2 regions of the Paenibacillus guangzhouensis genome follow, and region 2 is predicted to be linked to the other one. Evidence: riboswitches for the same ligand, from Rfam matches in the RefSeq annotation. Region 2 holds a riboswitch; the other holds the start of a gene.
The links. A riboswitch is a leader RNA that binds a small molecule or an ion and turns the genes downstream of it on or off. The one in region 2 is predicted to bind glycine.
Positions count from the first base shown of each region.

Region 1: another riboswitch for glycine. It lies ahead of gcvT (glycine cleavage system aminomethyltransferase GcvT); the one in region 2 lies ahead of GCU39_RS24795 (amino acid permease).

Region 1 is NZ_CP045293.1:1,316,468-1,320,104, reverse strand. Features, by position in the region: gene GCU39_RS05860 (MarR family winged helix-turn-helix transcriptional regulator) at 1-403, opposite strand, end outside; gene gcvH (glycine cleavage system protein GcvH) at 772-1,164, opposite strand; glycine riboswitch at 1,374-1,468, shown strand; glycine riboswitch at 1,472-1,571, shown strand; gene gcvT (glycine cleavage system aminomethyltransferase GcvT) at 1,676-2,803, shown strand; gene gcvPA (aminomethyl-transferring glycine dehydrogenase subunit GcvPA) at 2,800-3,637, shown strand, end outside.
Region 2 is NZ_CP045293.1:5,490,996-5,494,632, forward strand. Features, by position in the region: gene GCU39_RS24785 (hypothetical protein) at 1-540, shown strand, start outside; gene GCU39_RS24790 (polysaccharide deacetylase family protein) at 544-1,860, shown strand; glycine riboswitch at 2,148-2,227, shown strand; gene GCU39_RS24795 (amino acid permease) at 2,345-3,637, shown strand, end outside.

The DNA.
Region 1 (3,637 bases), 2.7 Mb from region 2:
TGATTTTCTCAAATGTCTCGACGAGCGCAACCAATTCTGTCTTGGTGAGGTCCGCTACTAACGGTTCAAGCGCTTGATCACGCAGTTTTCCAGTCTCTTTGAGGACTTCATGTCCTTTGTCAGTCAACTGGACGAGCACAATGCGCCGGTCATTCGGATCCGATTGACGAGCGACATAGCCGCTTTTCTCCAATCGATCGATCATCACCGTGATGGAGCTTGGCTTCACTTCCAAGCATTCCGCAAGCTGTGATAGTTTGCACAATCCTAGTTTGTACAAACGAAACAGCATCATGATTTGAGGCGGTGTTATTCCCGCAGGCAGCTTCTCAATCACTTCGCTATTGACTTTCTTGTGTACGAGATCCATTGCTCTCTGAAATCGTTCTAGATATGACTCCATAGTTCCTCCCCAAACACTCTCATCAAAATTATTTTTGATTTTCAACAATTAGATAATCTAAAATTATCATGTTCGTGTTGAAGTGTCAATGAAGATGAGCACCATCATCCTATGGCATATGCGCCAATCGTCGACACAGATAAGTCACATCTTGACCCGTACATGGGAGCAAGGCATAACGAAACACACCAACCTAAACCCTTGAATCTTCGTATCACTCGTAGTCAGTGTCGTCTTTTTCTGTATAAGGTATACAAATCCGTCAGCTGAACCTGCTGTTCAATCGGCTGCAGACATGACAAAAAGAGCTGTCCGCCGCTCAATCACCGCGAATCAACTCTTCGCATCACAACGTTATGGATTACCAATTAATCTTTGGTTAATTCACTGTAAGCATCTGCGGTTAACAGAAGTTGTACCGCATCGTCCGCCGTTCCGTCGACCTCCACCTCAACAAGCCAGCCGCCTGCATAAGGCTCATTATTCACGAGTTCAGGCTCCGTCTCGAGCTGCGTGTTGACGCGAATGACTTTCCCAGTAACAGGGCTGTACAATTCCGAGACCGTCTTGACCGATTCGATCGACCCCATACTGTCACCGGCTGTCACTTCATAACCGACTTCGGGAAATTCAATGAATACAATATCCCCAAGCTGATGCTGCGCATGATCCGATATGCCAATTCGGATTGTATTCTCCGAGATCACTTCAGCCCATTCATGCTCTTCACTATAACGCAAGTTTGGTTTTACTTCACTCATGTGAACGCCTCTTTTCTGAAAATGTCGCTGTAACGGATTGCATGTCTTTCGCTTGTCTTAGCTCCTGAGGTCTAATTCCCTATTAGCGTAGAACAACGATCACAAGGCTGTCAATATCCGGTATTAAATTATTTTCATTACCAAAAAAATTGATTGACAATGTAGTGAACGGTCGAGTATTAATGGAGTAATGGAATAATTAATCGCGGATGAGGGTAACGGGAGAGATTACCGAACCTAGGTAACGCCGAAGGAGTAAGCCTGCACAGGTGAATCTCTCAGGCAAAAGGACCTTTACCGGACGCACCTCTGGAGAGCATTCGAAGCGTCATGCTAATCGAATCACCCAAGGGGAAACTTATCGGACAATCGGTCCATAAGGTAACTCTCAGGTACAAAGGACAGAGCGAAGGAAATGGGATGCCTACCGGGCATCTAACGTTTCTTTTGCCTGTCTTTTTTTGTTGTTATCATGTGAACGCTACACAATCCAATCAGATGAGGTGAATGCATGACTCAGCTTCGCAGAACGCCACTTTATCCACTCTACGCAAGCCATGCCGGTGTCCGTTGTATTGATTTCGGCGGATGGGAACTGCCCGTCCAATTTCTTGGCATTCAGAAAGAACACGAAGCCGTACGACAACAAGCTGGTTTGTTCGATGTCTCGCATATGGGTGAGTTCATCGTCACGGGCGAAGGTGCAGAAGCCTTCCTCGGGCGTATGACGACAAACGATGTCACCAAGCTCCATGATGGTCAAGCACAATATACCTGCATGTGTTATTCAAATGGCGGCGTCGTCGATGATCTGTTGGTATATCGCATCTCGGCTGAGCATTACATGCTCGTCGTGAATGCCTCGAATATCGATAAAGATTGGGATTGGCTCACATTACATCAGCCAAGTCATGTGCAAATGGAGAATGTATCCGATCAGACGGCTCTCCTCGCGATCCAAGGTCCTTTGGCTGAAAAAATCTTGCAGCAAGCAACAGATGCACCACTTGCGGAAATAGCCGGATTCGAATTCATCCACGATACGTCTGTCTGCGGCGTACAGACGCTAATCTCACGTACAGGATATACCGGTGAAGATGGGTTCGAATTATATTTACGTGCGTCGGATGCTCCGGCTGTATGGACAGAGCTGCTAGAACTTGGTGAAGGGTTGGGGCTAGTGCCTGCAGGTCTTGGCGCGCGGGATACACTTCGATTCGAAGCCAAATTGCCGCTCTACGGCCAAGAATTAACAGCTAATATTACCCCTCTCGAAGCTGGTCTAGGGATGTTCGTGAAGCTTGACAAAGGAGATTTTATTGGACAGGAAGCACTCGCATATCAGAAGCAGACAGGCGTCCCTCGCAGACTTGTTGGCATTGAGCTGATCGATCGCGGTATCCCAAGATCCCATTATCCCGTCTATGCAGATGGCGTCCGAATCGGCGAAGTAACGACGGGGACACAATCCCCTACGCTCAAACGTAATCTTGGACTTGCATTGATAGATACAAAATATGCGGCTGTGGATACCGAAGTCGAAGTGGAAATACGCGGCAAAATACTTCGCGCCAAAATTGTACCCGCTCCATTCTATCGAAATCCAACACGTTCAACGGGAGGCATGAAATCAAAATGAAACATCGCTATCTGCCTATGACGCCACAAGATCAAGCCGAAATGCTCAAAGTAATCGGGATGGATTCCATGGATCAGTTATTCCAAGACATCCCTGCAGAAGTGCGCTATCAAGGCACACTCCCCATCTCAGAAGCACTGGATGAAATATCTCTCCTTCGCCATATGAAACAATTGTCCGATCAGAATGCTGATTTTGATCGATATACAAGCTTCTTAGGGGCAGGGATCTATGATCATCACGTCCCCGTTGTCATAAATCATGTCATTTCCCGCTCTGAATTCTATACCGCCTATACACCCTATCAACCTGAGATCAGTCAGGGTGAACTGCAAGCGATCTTCGAATTTCAATCCTATATCTGTGAACTAACAGGTATGGCAGTCGCCAATGCTAGTATGTATGACGGGGCAACCGCTCTTGCAGAAGCTGGTTCGCTAGCTGCTGGCGCAACGAGACGGAAGCAGCTCATCGTCTCGCGTACGGTGCATCCTGAAGCACGTCAAATCCTGCAGACATCTGCGCGCGGTCTTAATCTCGAGATCGTAGAAATCGATTTTCAGAATGGTGTTACCGATCTTGAACAGCTCAAATCGCAAATGAGTGCGGATACCGCCGCTGTCCTCATTCAATCCCCTAACTTCTTTGGCTGTATCGAGGATATTAAGGCTATTGGCGAGATGATTCATGCGCACAAAGGATTACTGGTTGTTAGCGCGAATCCGTTATCGCTCGGCATACTGGAGAGTCCCGGCAAGCTTGGCGCGGATGTCGTCATTGGAGATGCACAGCCATTCGGGATTGCGGCGTCATTAGGCGGGCCCACTTGCGGTT
Region 2 (3,637 bases):
CTTGATCTGGTATTCGCCGTAGAGCAGATGATTAAGGCCAAGCAGCATGTCGAAATGAGTCATAACGATATGCAAGATCGACTAAGCCACGCGAACGGACAAAATGATCGTTTGAACAGAGACTTGAAGAACTTGGGCAAGGTCATCGAGGAACGCGAGAAGAGTATTCTGGAGCTGGAGCGGAGACTGACCGATAAGAATCTGAAGGTCGACCAGATGATGGAAGACTATCGGGAGCTTCATTCCACTTTGTCTGGTGAGAACGAGGAGCTTAAAGGCGTAATTGAGCTTGAACGCCAGAACTATGCTGGCTTACTTCAGAAGCACAACGAGACGACTGCCGATAAGAATAAGAGAATCAGCGAACTTGAGGAGAAGCATGCAAGACTTGAAGCGGAGCTCGCTCAAATGAAACAGAAAACCGATGCTCTTCGCCAGGAGAAGACGCATCTCCTTAATATTGTAACTGACTTTACTAACCGACTGACATCTCCATTTGCATCGAATGTGGGAACAACAGAGGAAGCTTCAATCGATTAAGTCATGTCTGATCGGAAGAGAAGGACGAAGATGGGGATGGAGACATACAGCACGCAGGTAATGGAGCTGCTGTCGCTTGGGAAGACCTCCGATGGTGTAAACCAAATCAAGGTTATCGTTACCCAAGAGGATAGACAAGCTGCATACGTAATCGAAATAGATGACTTTACATTTCTTGGGCTTGAAGCGTTGAATCCATTGAATGGAGACAGGATTCGACTCTCTCCCTATTCCAAGTGGGATCCTTACCGAAATACCTTTTATAGTGCCATAATCAGAACCACAGATGTTTCCCGAGATATGCTGTATTTTGCATGCAGCGAAGCATATATAGATCGAATAAAGCAGATCAGGGATTTTCCACCCGTTCTAATAGACGAGGGAGGGCAGGAAGGCGGAGTAGAGAAATTCGCTCAGTACCGAGCACAATTCCTGCGGCAATTCTCTGCACGCGTGCCAAGGATATCCATTCTAATCCTGGTCATATTCGGCTTGCTGACTGTTCTATCTATCGCTTCGAAGGGCAAAGATGATTTCGTACGTATATTTAGCGGGCCAATCGGCGTAGTGAATGCAGAGGTAACAACGGATGACTTTCAAGCACCGATTGTTCGCGCATTCATAAGTGATTTGGATAAGACCGGAGTTTCAAATGTGGCTGTTGGATCAGAACAATCCGCCCTATCCCAAGTCTCGGATCAGCCTAACATCAATCAGACGCAGGCAGACTTTGAAGTCATCGACATCGATGAGAATAAGAAGCTCTTTGGGGTGCCAAAGAAATATGTCGCCTTAACCTTCGATGATGGACCCTCCGCGCTCACGGAGCAAATCGTGGACATTCTAACGGAAGAGAAGGTAACGGCGACATTTCTATTCGTAGGGCAGAATGTGGAACGCAATCCAGATGCCGTAACTTATGCGAACGAGCATGGAATGTCAATTGGGAATCATTCCTGGGATCACAGTGTACTTCCGAGAGCTACCTCTCAGGATCAGAGTAAAAATTTGTCGAAGACAAACAGCGCTTTGGAATCCCTGACGAATACTGCCGTTACTTTGTTCCGCCCGCCATACGGTGCGGTTAACGATGAACTTGTCTCCGAGGCTAAGAAGTTGAATATGAAGACCCTCCTGTGGAATCGAGATCCGGAGGACTGGAATGAGAAGAAGCCAGAGGACATCATTCGATTCTTTCATCAGAGTGAAGCTGCTGGGGGCGTATATGTACTGCACGAGAACAAGAACACATTAAAGGCACTTCCAGATATTATAAAATACTTAAAAGGAAAGAACTTAACGTTCGTCGCGTTCAAATAAAATAGACCAGTATTGACGTGAAAAGCACCCATTTGGGTGCTTTTTAATTTTACTCTAAAGTTGATACGGTGAACCTGCTCAGAAATTTGCTTTCTAATGTTGGTGGGGTTTGAACATAAGACATTTCATCGATTTAAATGGAATAGCCAAGCCTCTAGAAACGGGAGTTTTTATTTATGACGTTGACAAAATATTAGAACGTGATTAGTATTAGAAAATATTTATATCCGTTGAAAGTCAAATAAAATAGTAAGCAAGCTATGATTGCTATGGGTCGTACTATAGCAGGAGCAGCTTCTGGAGAGACCGTGGAATTCCACGGCGCCGAAGGGTTCACAATCTCAGGCAAAAGGACAGAAGAGTATTAAATATCTAATTTGTTATATTGGAATAGGTATAACAAGTCTTATTTATTATTCTTTTGATCAAGAGATTGGAGCGCATCCAATCTCTTTTTTTATGCGTAAATAAGGGGGAATATGCTATGGGACAACAGGAATTGAAGAGAGGGTTAGAGAATCGGCATGTTCAACTTATTGCCATTGGCGGCACCATTGGTACTGGGTTATTTTTAGGATCAGGCAAAGCAATACAACTGGCGGGGCCATCCATTATCTTTGCTTATTTTATCGTGGGTATTGCCATTTTTTTCGTGATGAGGGCGCTAGGAGAGCTATTATTGTCGAAGGCCGGGTATCAATCTTTTACAGACATTGCTGAAGACTATCTTGGACCACGGGCCGCGTTCGTAACTGGGTGGACCTATTGGTTCTGTTGGATCATGACGGCCATGGCCGATGTGATTGCTGTCGGGGTATACGTGAAATATTGGTTTGATATCCCGCAGTGGATCCCTGCAGTCATCTGTTTAATCATTTTATTATCACTCAATCTATTAACGGTTAAAAGTTTCGGGGAATTGGAATTTTGGTTTGCTCTAATCAAGGTCGTGACTATTCTGGCGCTGATTGCGATTGGCGTTGTTTTGCTGGTCATCGGATTCCAAACAGATGCAGGAACGGTGAGTGTCAAGAATATTTGGGAGCACGGGGGATGGTTTCCAAACGGCGTTTCGGGGTTCTTACTTTCATTCCAAATGGTTGTGTTTGCCTATGTCGGTGTGGAGTTAGTGGGTGTATCTGCAGCGGAGACATCTAATCCGGAGAAAAATATCCCGTCGGCGATTAATAAAATTCCGTTAAGAATTCTATTCTTCTACGTCGGAGCATTGATCATCCTATTATGCATTAACCCATGGACGGAACTCACTCCATCCGAAAGTCCCTTTGTCAAAACGTTTGCTTTGGTCGGCATTCCTATTGCCGCAGGAATTATTAACTTTGTCGTACTAACGTCAGCCGCCTCAGCTTGCAACAGCGGGATGTTCTCAACAAGTCGGATCTTATATAATTTGGGCAAGAATAACCAGGCTCCAACCGGCTTTGCCAAACTTAATAAAAATCATGTACCCAGCAACGCGTTATTCATATCTACGCTTGTCCTATCGGTGGGAGCTCTTCTGAGTAAGCTTATTCCGGAGCAAGCTTTTGGCATCGTGACAACCATTAGTGCCATTTGTTTTATCTGGGTATGGGGTGTCATTCTAATTTGTCATTTGCGGTATAAAAAAACACAGCCGGAATTACAGGCTAAATCGAAATTTAAGGCACCGTTGACGCCATTTATAAATTATGTTGTCCTAACGTTGTTTGCCATCGTTCTCATGATTATGCTGTATGCTGAAGAGACGCGCCCGGCCTTATTATTGACGCCAATA